One region of the Mesorhizobium cantuariense genome, then DNA from elsewhere that is predicted to be linked to it. Evidence: riboswitches for the same ligand, from Rfam matches in the RefSeq annotation. Region 1 holds a riboswitch; each other region holds the start of a gene.

Region 1 (4,204 bases):
GCCGCGCTGCCGTAGCGCTTCAACAAGCGCGTCGATGGGCGCGACATCGGCGGCCAGCAACATGGAGCGGTAGAACAGGATGGGGATGACATTTCCCTCCCCCTCGAGGGGAGGGTGGCCCGCAGGGCCGGGTGGGGTTGGTACGACCGGTCGCGGCGTTTCTTTGAGTCGGCGCGCTTCGGAGAGGACCCCACCCCCGGCCTGCGGCCGGACCCTCCCCTCGAGGGGGAGGGGGACGACGCCGCGGCCGGGTTCGTAGTAGCCAACTTTCGGCACGGCAACCGGCTCTGCAACAGCCGCATCCTGTCCCGCCAACCGCGCCAGCCTCCGCACCAGCGCACTCATATTCGCCGGGCCGCCCTCGCGAAAATAGTCGAGCAGGCCGTCCAACTCCTCGCGCGGCAATGTCGAGGCTTCGATCAGGCGCAGATCCTCGTCTCGGCATTCGCCGGGCAGCAGCGCCAGTTTTATGCCGCGCTCGCGGGCGGTCGAGGCAAGCTGGTCGCAACCGTAGCGCCACCAGTCGTAGCCGCCGAGGATGCGGACGAGGATGATCTTGGCGTGGCGGGCGACGCTGTCGACCCAGAGGTCGACGGACATGGGATGCCGCAGGTCGCGCAGGGCAGCCAGCCGCATCGAGGGCAGGTGTTCCGCTTCGGCCTTCCAGGCTGCCGCCAGTCCGGCGAGATCGCTGTCGGTGAAGGACAGGGCCACAATATCCGCCGGCGTCTGCCGCAGATCGACCGGCTCGGCGAGGTCGTCGAGCGAGGCGGATGTCGTGGTTAGGATGTGCATCGCAACCCGTGTCCGAAATCAGCCGGCGAGTATACGCTCGATCGCCGGACGGTTCAGCCCCTTCAGGCCGATGACGACGAGGCGCGAACGGCGGTCGTCCTGCGCCGTCCAGGCGCGGTCGTAGTAATGATTGACGCGCGGCCCGACCGCCTGCAGCAAGAGCCGCATCGGCTTGCCGCCGACCTCGACGAAGCCCTTCACGCGCAGCACGTTCTCTTCTTCGGCCACGGTGGCGACGCGCTTTGCCAGCTCATCGGGATTGGCGATCGAGGCAATGTCGACAATGAACGTGTCGAAGTCGTCATGCTCATGATCGAATGCGCCGTCATGATGGGACTTGCGGTTCTCGATGTCGTCCTCAACGGCGAGACCGAGCCCGAGCAGCACCGAGGGATCGACCTTGCCATGCGACGTCGGCACGATCTTCACCGCGCGGGCGGAGTGTTCGTTGATGATGGCGTTGGCGCGGGCGGTGCCGGCGGCGTCCATCAGGTCGCTCTTCGACAGGATGATCAGGTCGGCGCAGGCGATCTGGTCCTCGAACACCTCCTCGACCGGATCGTCGTGGTCGAGCGTCTCGTCCTGGGCGCGCTGCGCCTGCAGGGCGTCCATGTCGTTGGCGACGCGACCCTCTGCCAATGCCGGCCCGTCGACGACGGCGATGACGCCGTCGACGGTCACCCGGCTTTTCACGCTCGGCCACTGGAAAGCCTGGACCAACGGCTTAGGCAGCGCCAGGCCCGACGTCTCGATCAGGATGTGGTCGACCCTCGGCGTCAGCGACAGGATCCGGTCGAGCGCCGGCACGAAATCGTCGGCGACGGTGCAGCAGATGCAGCCATTGGCCAGTTCGACGATGTTTTCCTCCGGGCAGGTGTCGATGCCGCAACCCTTGAGGATCTCGCCATCGATGCCGATGTCGCCGAATTCGTTGACGATGATGGCAAGACGCTTGCCGCCGGCGTTTTCCAGCAGATGGCGGACCAGCGTCGTCTTGCCGGCGCCGAGAAAGCCGGTGACGACGGTGCAGGGAACGCGGGAGAGGTTCGCAGACGAATCTGGAGCGGTCATGGTCAGTCCTTCAACAGGTCGAGGGGAGGGATGCGGGCAACGAGGCCACGCTTCAGGCTATCGGGACGGCCGCGCCATGGGATCAGGCCGTCCTTCGAGGTGGCGAAGAGTTTGGCTCCGGTGACGAGATCGGCGCCGCTGGTTGCGGTCAGGTCGCCGAAGACATAGCTCCAGCAACCGTCGCGCAGGATGGCGGCGCTCAGACGCCGCTTGCAATTGCCAAGGCATTCGACGCTGCGGATGCGGATGTCTTCGCCAGATGCGGCGCGGCGCGTGTCGTCCGCCAGCAGTGCGCCGGCGCGGGGATGGGCGTCGGAGCCGGTTTCATCGCGGCAGGAAGCGCAGACGATGACCGTGACGCCAGCCAAGGCATCATCATGGCCGGACGAAATATCCGCTGTGCCAGCCGAAAAACTGCTGTCGTGGTCCAAAGATCGGGCTCCTTGCCCGGAAACCCGCCGGGCGATCGGATTCTACAGTCGCAGACGGCAGGTCTCCTGGCTCGCGGGTCATCGCCTTGGGTAGCCGCCTTCCCGGGAATTCCCAGTGGCTTTCGGCCTTGGCTCTTCGCTTACAGTTGCGGGGACAGCCGCGGATTTGGGATTTTGTCCCGCACCGCATTCCCTCTTGGCTCCTCTCGTTGAAGAGAGGAGACCGTCTGGAACGGATTTAGGCTTTTGCGGGCAGCGGTGTCAACGCGAGCTTACGACGCGGTCAGGTCGGCCAGCGCCGGACCCAAGTCACCAGCCGGTGTCACTTCGATGCGTTCAAGGCCCAGCCAGCCCTGCATCTGCTTCAGTTCCTCGAACAGCTGGGCGGCCGTCTGCGGTGGCGCGTTGGGCTCGGCATAGGCCGCATGGACACGCAGGACGCTGGCAGGCCGGTCGGCCTTGAGGTCGACGCGCGCCACGATCCTGTCGCCGAGCAGGAACGGCAGGACATAATAGCCGTATTGCCGCTTGTCGGCCGGCGTGTAGATCTCGATGCGGTAGTGGAAATCGAACAGCCGCTCCGTGCGCGAGCGTTCGAAGACGACCGGGTCGAACGGCGCCAGCAGGGCGCGAGCTTCGATCTTTCGTGGCAGACGGGCGTCTTTATGAAGATAGGCGGGCTTGTCCCAGCCTTCGACACGCAGCGGCAGCAGCTCGCACGTTTCGACCAGTTCCTCCAGCCGGCCTTTCATATCGGCCGGCGACAGGCGGAAATAGTCGCGCAGGTCGCCTGATGTCGCGATGCCATGGGCGCGGGCGGAAATGCGCAGCAATTCGCGGTGCGCGTCCTCGGCGGCCGGCACCGGCAGATCGAGGATCGCCTGCGGCAGCACGCGTTCGGGCAGATCATAGAAGCGCTCGAAACCGCGGCGATGCGCCGTGGTGATGCGGCCGGCCCAGAACAGCCATTCAAAGGCGTGCTTGGCATGGCTCCAGCCCCACCAGCCACCCGAGCCTTTCTGGCCTTCGAGTGCGGAAGCGGCGATCGGGCCGCGCTCGGCGACCTGGCGGTAGATCTCTTCGATATAGGCGGCGTGCTCGCGGCCCCATTTGGCGAGGCCCAGATACATCTCGTCGCCTCGCTCGGCGCGCTGCATGCGCCAGCGCATCAGCGGGTAGGTCTCGACCGGCAGGAAGGAGGCCTCGTGCGCCCAGTATTCGAACACTGTGCGCTTGCGCGTCACCGCGGCATTGTCGAGCAGAGCGAGCGGGTAGGGGCCAAGGCGCGAATAGAGCGGCATATAATGAGCGCGCACCACCGCGCTGACGGAATCGATCTGCAACAGGCCGGTGCGGGAGAGTGTGCGGGCGAAATGCCGGCGGTCAGGCGTACCGGTCGGGCGGGGATCGAGAAACCCTTGGGCGGCAAGCGCGATGCGCCGGGCCGTGGGGAGCGAGATCTTTTCCTTCATGCAGGCATCACTTTGAAGTGTTTTGACCGAGGGTCGGATGACTGATTCCGGGCCATGCTAGCAGGGTTTTGGCGGCAACCATGTCAGCAGAGAAAAGTGGAGTAAAAAGCGAAGGAAATCAAACAGGAGCGGATCGGACCAGTTTCCTCGGATATGCCGTCCAGGTCAGTGTTTTGAACAAGGTTTGACTTGCTTCGCTGGAAGTGCTGCGCTAACCCTCGCCGCGTTGCAGCATAGGCCCTTAAAACGGTTCAGCGGTTAAACTGTCACGCTTCCGCATTAGGGTCCGGTGCTGTAATCAACGTGGATTGGCGCCAACGGAAAGCCGAGCATGAACGCACTTCTAAGCTCATACCTGCCCATCGTGCTGTTCATCGGCGTGGCGCTGGTTGTCGGCCTGGCGCTGCTGGCCGCACCCTTCCTGGTGGCTTACCG
Region 2 (4,204 bases), 1.5 Mb from region 1:
GGGGCGAGCGTATCGGGCGTCACTTCGCCGCCAGGCTTCATGCCGTAGTACCAGCCGGCGAAGAAGAAATCAGGCTCGACCGCAACGAGGTTTTCGAGCGTCGGATATTTGGGCGCCAGTTCCGGAATCGAGCCCTGCTCGGCCTTGAATTCGGGACCGACCTTGTACCATCCGGTGATGCCGGTCAGGCCGACGATCGACGGCTGCAGTTTCAGCGCGAAAGCCATCTCGGCCATGTTGAGATCCTGGATGACCGCGCGCTTCGGCGGCGCGTCGAAGGTCAGCGGCTTGCCGCAGCTGTCGACGGTGACCGGAAAGGCCAGGGCGGTCGAGGCCAGCAGCGAGAAGGCAAGCGAAAAGGCAAGGCGTTTCACGGGTTTTGCTCCTTTGTGGATGGGATTGGGTCGAATACGGAACGGCTTCAATCAGGATGGCGGCGAGGCACGGTTCGGAACCTCGAACACCGTCAGTTCGCGGTCTTCGGTCGGATGGCGCAGGCGCAACACGTCGATGCCGAAAATCTCGCGGATCAGCTGTTGGGTCAGCGCTTCGCGCGGTGCGGCAAGCGCCTGCAGACGGGCATGGTTCATCACCGCCACCCGGGTGGCGAAAGGTGCCACCAGCGCCAGATCGTGCAGCACCGCGATCACCGTCATCTCGAAGCTGGCCACGAGTTCGAGCAGTTCGCCGCGGGCGCGCGGGTCGAGATGGTTGGTCGGCTCGTCGAGGAACAGGATCTTGGGCTGCTGGGCGATGGCGCGCGCCAGTTGGGCGCGTTGGCGCTCGCCGCCCGACAGCGAGCCGATGGTGCGGCCAAGCAGCGGCAGCAGGCCGGTCCGGCGCAGCGCGTCGACGACAATATCGCGTTCCTCGCTCCTGCGCCTCAGCCCGGCGTGCGGGACCCGGCCAAGCTCGACATAGTCGATCACCGCCAGCCGCGGATCGGGCTGGTCGGTCTGGCCGACCACGGCGATATGCAGTGCACGCTCGGCGGCCGAAATCCTGTCCAGACGACGCCCGGCGAGCTTCACCTCGCCTAAGCTCGGCCGCAGCATGCCCGACAGCATGCGCAGCAGCGTCGTCTTGCCGGCGCCGTTGGGACCAATGATGGCAAGGCGGTCGCCAGCGGCCACCGACAAGCTGACCGCTTGAACCAGATCCCGCCCATTGGCCATGGCACAGAGGTCACGTGCTTCGAGAAGCGCTACGGTCATCGGCTGCTGCCCGCCGGATCGCCGGGGATGCGGGCCAGCGTCTTGCCGGCCAATCCCGCCGGATGCTGACCGGAACTGCACCAGCCATCGGCGAGCGAGGCGTAGAGTTTGGCGAATCGCACGAGGTCGCCAACATCGGCGCGTGCGTCGATGGAGCCGAAGAGATAGGCAGTCTTGCCTTGCGCCTGGAAGGCGACCGTCAGCGGCCGTGAGCAACCTGCCATGCAGGCCACGCCTTCGACCGCGAAGCCCCGCGCCACCGCCGGCTCATGCTGGGCCGAGAGCCGGGAGTGCAAATCGGCACAAAGGTCTTCCCCGGACCTGACGCCAGTCACATGGTCACGGCAAAGCGTGCACACGATGATGCGATGGATGGGATCGATGGAGCCGTCCAACTTTCCGTCACTTTCCAAAACTGGCGACGGAAGGAAGCTGGCGAACCGGCCGACAAGACCGAGATTCGCGTTTCCTCCCGGCACACCCCGTCCGGTCAACTCATGCTGATGGCAGGTCTCCTGGCTCGCGGGTCGTTGCGCCATCCTGCCTTCCCAGCCTTGCCGGCCAGTGGCATTCACGGATTTTGCTCGCCGCTTACAGTTGCGGGGGCAGCCACGGCCTCGACCCCTGGGGATCTCACCGTGTTCCCTTTTCACCCCTCGCCTTTCGACTCGGGGACCATCACCGCCCCAGCGTAGATTTCCATCGATCGCATCACAACGACTTTTTGCGATACGTCCTTTCGAATTTCGCCGCCCTCACGCTCGTCCTAGAGACTTCATTCGTCGACGTGATCGGCAGCGACAAAGCTCAGCGTCGCGGTATAGCCAATCTCATCAGCCGCAGGATCGTCCCCGAGCACCACGGAGCGATCGACCGCAAGCACGTTGAGGCCGTCATTGCGCAGTTCGATCTCGACCTCACCATGGGCGTCGGTCTTTACGGATTTGAGGCTGGGCGCATTCACATAGTCGATCATCACCTCGACATCGGGCAACGGCGCGCCTTCGAACAGAACTTTCACCTTGAACGTGTCACCTGCTTTGAGTTCCTTCGGGTTGCTCAACGGGACGATCTGGAGGGTCTGCTTCGGGAGAACAGGCAGCGGCCCTTCGGCGTGGATGAGGCTGATGTTGTTCTTGATGTAGTGACCGCTCGACTTCGCACCGGGAACCTCGTGCCTGGGCCTGTTGACCCATTTGCCGTCTGCGCCCTGCGACCAGAAACCATTGTCGAACACCAGCCCGATCACGGCCGGCTCCGATGCTGCCGACAGGATGGCGTGGTTGCCCATCGGCTTGATTTCGACGGCGACTGGTTTGCCGTCTTGCCCGAGCGCGACGACCTCCGTCACCTTGGCAGGATCATAGGGATCGTCGCCGGCGCCATGGCCATAGATCACAGCAAGGTCGCCCCAGCGCTCGGCAATCCATGCGCCGTGTGCAAAAGCGGCGGTGGAGGTGGCCAGCAGTGCGGCGACGAGAGCGAACGGTCTTGCGAGAGAGGGGATCATGTTGTGCCTCATTTTGATATGTAATAACATTACCCTTGAAGAGATATTTCGCTGCGCTGTCAATCCCTCTTGTCGAGGCCAAGCCTGAGGCGCCGGAAAATATTGATTTCCCTCTCGCAGTGGTCTGGATTTTGTGCTCTGCGCAATTTCGATCAAACTGGCCGCGCGCGGAGACGGCAAGATGATCCGGCCAATGCGAAAAAGAGCCGTATGAACCCGACCGAAAAAGCGCTGTGGTTCGTCGAGAGCCATCTGCCGGAGGCGATCTCGCTCGACGATGTCGCCCAAAGCAGCGGCGTGTCGCGTTTTCATGTGACGCGGGCTTTCGGGGCTGCCACCGGCCGCTCGGTGATGGGCTACATGCGCTCACGCCGGCTGACCAAGGCGGCCCGCAAGCTGGCCAGCGGCGCGCCCGACATCCTCATCGTCGCGCTCGACGCCGGCTACAACTCGCATGAGGCGTTCACCCGTGCCTTCCGCGATCAGTTCGGCACGACGCCGGAACTGGTGCGCGCGCAAGGCACACTCGACAAGCTCGACCTCGTGGAGCCGATCCTGATGGACCAGTCCTTTCTTGCCAATCTCGAGGCGCCGCGTTTCGAGACCAGCCGGCCGTTTCTGATCGCTGGTCTCGGCGAACGCTACAGTTGCGAAACCAGCGCCGCCATCCCGATGCAGTGGCAGCGCTTTGGCCCCTATATCGGCAGCATTCCGGGCGAGACCGGCAACGTCGCCTATGGCGTCTGCGTCAACGGCGACGATGCCGGCAATTTCGACTACATCGCCGGCGTCGAAGTGTCTGATTTTTCCGACCTGCCCAGGGAATTCAGCCGGGTGCGGGTGCCGGCGCAGAAATATGCGGTCTTTGCCCACCGCGAACACATCTCGACCATCCGCCGTACGGTCAACACCATCTGGAACAAATGGCTGCCGGCCTCCGGCCACGAGATATCGGATGCGCCGGAATTCGAACGCTATGGCCCCGAATTCGACCCGCGCAGCGGCAATGGCGGGCTGGAGATCTGGATACCGGTGAAGGCGTAGCCGATCACGCCATCGGCAGTGCCGACCAGCGATCGGCGATCCTGCCGCCGGAAAACACCGCGATCGATCCGAACTGCTGCAGCACGGCCTCGCTCTGCGTCGGCCGCAGAAATGCATAGTCGCCTGGCCTTGCGGTCGCATCGGCCGGCAGGCTCATGAATTGCTGGTTGGAGGACAGGCCGAGCAGGCCGTTCGTCTGCATGCCTTCGGGAAAGACCGGTTCGGCCATCCATTTGCCGCCATAGAGGTAGCAACCCTTGCGCGGGAACCGGCCGAGCGCCTGCAGCGCGCGGGTGACGGCCGGCGGACCGGGCAACATCGACTCGACCACTTTCAGCATCGGCGTCGCGATAAAGGCCGCCGGCTGGAAACCGTCGAGGCCTGATGTATCGAAGTCGCTGGGCAGCACGAAGGCCGAGCCCATCGACACCTCGTT
Region 3 (4,204 bases), 3.3 Mb from region 1:
AACCCGACCGTCGTCAGCCATGTCGGCGGGCGCAAAGCAACCGTGCCGATCACGACGCCGGCTTCGGCGAAGGGTACCGCGGTGAGCTTCGGCGTGCGGCCGGAAGATCTGATCATCTCCAGCGGCGCTGACTATCTGTTCGAGGGAACGGTCGACTATGTCGAGCAGCTCGGCGAAGTCCAGCTGGTTTATATCGACATCGGCCGCGCCGATCTGCCGCTGGTGACCAAGCTGCCCGGCAATGTCGAGGTCAAGCGCGGTTCGACATTGCGGCTGAGCGCCAATGGCGAGGACCTGCATATCTTCGATGCGGACGGACATTCCTTTGCGCTGCAAAAGCCGGAAGCAAAGGCGGCCTGAGGCAGGACCACGTCTCGGACGTAAAAAAGAGCGGCGGGCTTGGCCCGCCGCTCTTCTTCTGAAGATCAGCTTCGGCTGTTAGCGGCCGAAGAGGTTCCGGTCGCTGCCCTGAGGGGCGGACTTCTGTACGTCGCCCGACGAATTGAGCAGCTTCTCGACGACGCCACCGCTGTTGCGGATCGAGTTCGTGTGCGCGGTGTCAACCGAAGTGACGGCAGGCTGATTGGCGCCGTTGGAGCCAAAGTTGTCGCTGCCAGCGAAGGCACTGCCGGTGATGGCCAGAACGGCGGCGGCAGCAATAAGGATCTTGTTCATTTTAGTCTCCTGAATTCTAGATTTCGCCAGGACGGCAGGCGCAGCCGCCGTCAACTGGGAAATTGGTTGTTAGCGACCGAAGAGGTTACGGTCGCTGCCCTGAGCGGGCGTCTGGGCAACCGGCTCCGAGGTCTTGGTGGAAGCCGTGTACGACTGGTCCACTGCGGCAGCAGGCTGGTTGGCACCGTTGGAGCCGAAGTTGTCGCTGCCGGCGAAGGCGCTGCCGGTGATGGCCAGAACGGCGGCGGCAGTGAGAATGATCTTGTTCATTTTAGTCTCCTGAATTTCTGGATTTCGCCAGGACGGCGGGCAGACCCACCGTCAATTGCGAATCCGCTGTTAGTTGTTGCCGAAGAGGTTGCGGTCGCTGCCCTGAACGACGGGCTGCTTTTCAGCCGGAGCCGACTTCTGCTGGATCGAAGCCGTATACGAGCTGTCAACCGAGGTGACGGCAGGCTGGTTGGCGCCATTGGAGCCAAAGTTGTCGCTGCCGGCGAAAGCGCTGCCCGAGATGGCCAGAACGGCGGCGGTAGCAAGAATGATCTTCTTCATTTCAAGTCTCCTGAATTTTTGGATTTCGCCAGGGCGGCGGGCGAACCCGCCGTCAACTGGTGATTCGGCTGTTAGTGGTTGCCGAAGAGGTTGCGGTCGCTGCCCTGAGCAGGCGTCTGGGCAGCCGGTTCCGACTTCTTGACCGAAGCGGTGTACGAGCTGTCGACGGCAGTGGCTGCCGGGGCGTTCGAACCATAGTGGTCGCTACCATTAGCGAAGGCGCTGCCGGAAATGGCCAGAAGGGCGGCGGCAGTGAGAATGATCTTTTTCATTTTATGTACTCCAGTATTTTTCCCGTCCGTCTAGCGGCGTGTCTTGGGAGGAAATCGCGTCGTTCGGACAGCCCCGATGTGGTAGGGCTGGTCTGCCTTTTCCAATCACGAAGTTGTTCCATGTGGACCATGAACCCGCCACTTGAAATTGCAAAAAGGGCTTCTACACCCTACCTTTTCCTTATATTAATCAATATGTTAGATAAAAACGCCAGCCATATCACCAACTATTTCGCAGGCCCAGCGTTCACACCGTCCTGTACGCACTGTCAACAGAAACGAACCGTTCGGTTCGATTTTAGAACAAGCTAATAGTCACTTTTCGAAACTGTTAACCTTTTTTGGCCCCCGCCGGAGCCGGATTCGAGAAGATCGCAGCCGGCAAATGGCCGCCCGAGAGAAGGGATTTCAGCCAGCAACAGTCAGTCGCAACGTTTCGCATGCCGTGTCGCGCCGCATGGATACGATGTCGTTTTCATGCCGATGACGCGCCCGCGATCGTGGTTAGATCATACCATCTCAGGTGCCGCTTCGTGACGACGAGGCGGAGAATTGGGAAGCCGGTCAGAATCCGGCGCTGCCCCCGCAACGGTGGTGGAGTTCAAGTCGCAACGGGAGACCACTGGGCAACTGCCTGGGAAGGTGTCGCGATGGTCCGCAAGGACAACTCCAGAGCCCGGAAACCAGCCCGAGATTTCTAGACTCGACTGATCGCGGTGGGCGATCAAGAGGTGGATCGTGCATGTCCGGCGCATTGCCGGCCTGCGTCCAATCCTTCCTCCGTCACCACCAGTTCAGTCCTTAAAAATGAGGACAGGACATGGATATTCGCAACGACATGCTGAGGCTCTTGAACAGCCGCAGGCAAGGCTTTTCGCTAGAGCAGCCCTTCTACACCGATCCAGACTACTTCAAGCTCGACATGGAGCTGATCTGGTATCGCGACTGGCTGTTCATCGGCCATGATTGCGAGCTGCCGAAGCCGGGCAGCTACATCACAGTACAGATCGGCGACTATCCGGTCGTTCTCGTCCGCGACCAGCAAGGCAAGATCAACGCCTTCCACAATTCCTGCCGGCATCGCGGCAGCCGTGTCTGCAACACAGAGAAGGGTACCGCGGCAAAGCTCGTCTGCCCCTATCACCAGTGGACCTACGAGCTCGACGGCCGCCTGCTGTTCGCCCGCCAGATGGCCGATGGTTTCGACAAGAGTGAGTTCAGCCTGAAGCCGGTCGCCTGCGAGAGCGTCGGCGGCTACATCTTCATCTGCCTGGCCAAGGAGCCGGCGGATTTCGCGCCGATGCGGGCGATGATCGAACCTTATCTTTTGCCGCACCGGTTGCGCGAAGCAAAGATCGCCTTCGAAAGCACGATCATCGAGAAGGGCAATTGGAAGCTGGTCTGGGAAAACAATCGCGAGTGCTACCACTGTGTCGCCAATCATCCCGAGCTGTGCAAGACCTTCCCCGAGGCGCCTACCGTGACCGGCGTCAACGGCGCCGACAGCGACCCTGAGATGGTCGCGCATTGGGCCAAATGCGAGGCCGCCGGCCTGCCGAGCAAATTCCGCATCGATCCGGCCGGGCAATACCGCGCCACCCGCGCGCCGCTGCTGCGCGATGCCGTCAGCTACACGATGACGGGAAAGCGGGCGGTGAAGAAGAACCTGTCCGACGGCGTTTCAACCGACCGCATCGGCTCCTTGCTGCTCTACCACTATCCGACGACCTGGAACCATATCCTCGGCGACCACGCCGTGACCTTCCGGGTGCTGCCGATCAGCGCCACGGAAACGGCGGTGACGACCAAATGGCTGGTGCACAAGGATGCGATCGAGGGCATCGATTATACCATCGAAGACCTCACCCATGTCTGGACCGAGACCAACGACCAGGACCGCCGCATCGTCGAGGAAAACGCCTTCGGCATCCTGTCGCCCGCCTATGAACCCGGCCCCTATTCGGAGCTGCATGAGGGCGGCGTCATCCAGTTCGTCGAGTGGTACGCGTCGTTCATCGGGCCGCGCCTTGCCGAGGGCGGCCGGCCGGCGCTGCGCAGCGTCGCCTAGCCCAAAACAAAAGGGACAAGAGGATGAATGCGATGACGGATCTTGGCCTCTATCGCCATCTCGACCAGATGACGCCCTGGAACGACAGGCTGCAGGTGCTGGAAGTGATCGGCGTCAGCGACGAAGCGCCTGACGTAAAGACCTTCACCTTCCGCTCCGACAACCAGACCTGGTTCCGCTACAAGCCGGGCCAGTTCTTGACGCTGGAACTGCCGACCGCCGACGGGCCGCTGATGCGCACCTACACGCTGTCGTCCTCGCCATCGCGGCCGTTCTCGATCGCGGTGACGGTAAAGGCGCAGGCGGGCAGCACCGGCACACGCTGGATGTTCGACCATCTGACGCCCGGTTCGCACGTCAAGGCCTATGGGCCGACCGGCGACTTTTCGCTGCACAGCCACCCGGCGGCCAAGTATCTGTTCATTTCGGCCGGCTCGGGCGTGACGCCGATGATGTCGATGCTGCGCTGGCTGAACGACTGCGCGCCATGGACCGATGTCGGCTTCGTCAACTGCGCGCGCCGTCCGGAAGAGATCATTTTCCGCAAGGAACTCGAACTGCTCGGCAGCCGCATGCCCGGCCTGTCGCTCGGCTTCATGATCGAGGAGCGGTCGAGCCGCGAGGGCTGGTTCGGCCA

The links. A riboswitch is a leader RNA that binds a small molecule or an ion and turns the genes downstream of it on or off. The one in region 1 is predicted to bind cobalamin.
Region 2: another riboswitch for cobalamin. It lies ahead of ACFOJ9_RS12045 (DUF1636 family protein); the one in region 1 lies ahead of ACFOJ9_RS19515 (DUF1636 family protein).
Region 3: another riboswitch for cobalamin. It lies ahead of ACFOJ9_RS35735 (aromatic ring-hydroxylating oxygenase subunit alpha); the one in region 1 lies ahead of ACFOJ9_RS19515 (DUF1636 family protein).

Annotation. Positions count from the first base shown of each region.
Region 1 covers NZ_JBHRVD010000001.1:4,024,332-4,028,535, reverse strand. Annotated here, with positions in the region: gene ACFOJ9_RS19525 (cobaltochelatase subunit CobN) at 1-795, opposite strand, end outside; gene cobW (cobalamin biosynthesis protein CobW) at 814-1,866, opposite strand; gene ACFOJ9_RS19515 (DUF1636 family protein) at 1,869-2,297, opposite strand; cobalamin riboswitch at 2,337-2,540, opposite strand; gene ACFOJ9_RS19510 (winged helix-turn-helix domain-containing protein) at 2,570-3,769, opposite strand; gene ACFOJ9_RS19505 (NADH-quinone oxidoreductase subunit A) at 4,101-4,204, shown strand, end outside.
Region 2 covers NZ_JBHRVD010000001.1:2,570,757-2,574,960, reverse strand. Annotated here, with positions in the region: gene ACFOJ9_RS12055 (ABC transporter substrate-binding protein) at 1-374, opposite strand, end outside; gene ACFOJ9_RS12050 (ABC transporter ATP-binding protein) at 426-1,214, opposite strand; gene ACFOJ9_RS12045 (DUF1636 family protein) at 1,211-1,609, opposite strand; cobalamin riboswitch at 1,703-1,909, opposite strand; gene ACFOJ9_RS12040 (DUF4198 domain-containing protein) at 1,990-2,724, opposite strand; gene ACFOJ9_RS12035 (GyrI-like domain-containing protein) at 2,935-3,768, shown strand; gene ACFOJ9_RS12030 (DSD1 family PLP-dependent enzyme) at 3,773-4,204, opposite strand, start outside.
Region 3 covers NZ_JBHRVD010000001.1:7,299,580-7,303,783, reverse strand. Annotated here, with positions in the region: gene ACFOJ9_RS35760 (ABC transporter ATP-binding protein) at 1-360, shown strand, start outside; gene ACFOJ9_RS35755 (DUF680 domain-containing protein) at 439-675, opposite strand; gene ACFOJ9_RS35750 (DUF680 domain-containing protein) at 745-945, opposite strand; gene ACFOJ9_RS35745 (DUF680 domain-containing protein) at 1,015-1,227, opposite strand; gene ACFOJ9_RS35740 (DUF680 domain-containing protein) at 1,299-1,499, opposite strand; cobalamin riboswitch at 2,004-2,205, shown strand; gene ACFOJ9_RS35735 (aromatic ring-hydroxylating oxygenase subunit alpha) at 2,320-3,567, shown strand; gene ACFOJ9_RS35730 (2Fe-2S iron-sulfur cluster-binding protein) at 3,600-4,204, shown strand, end outside.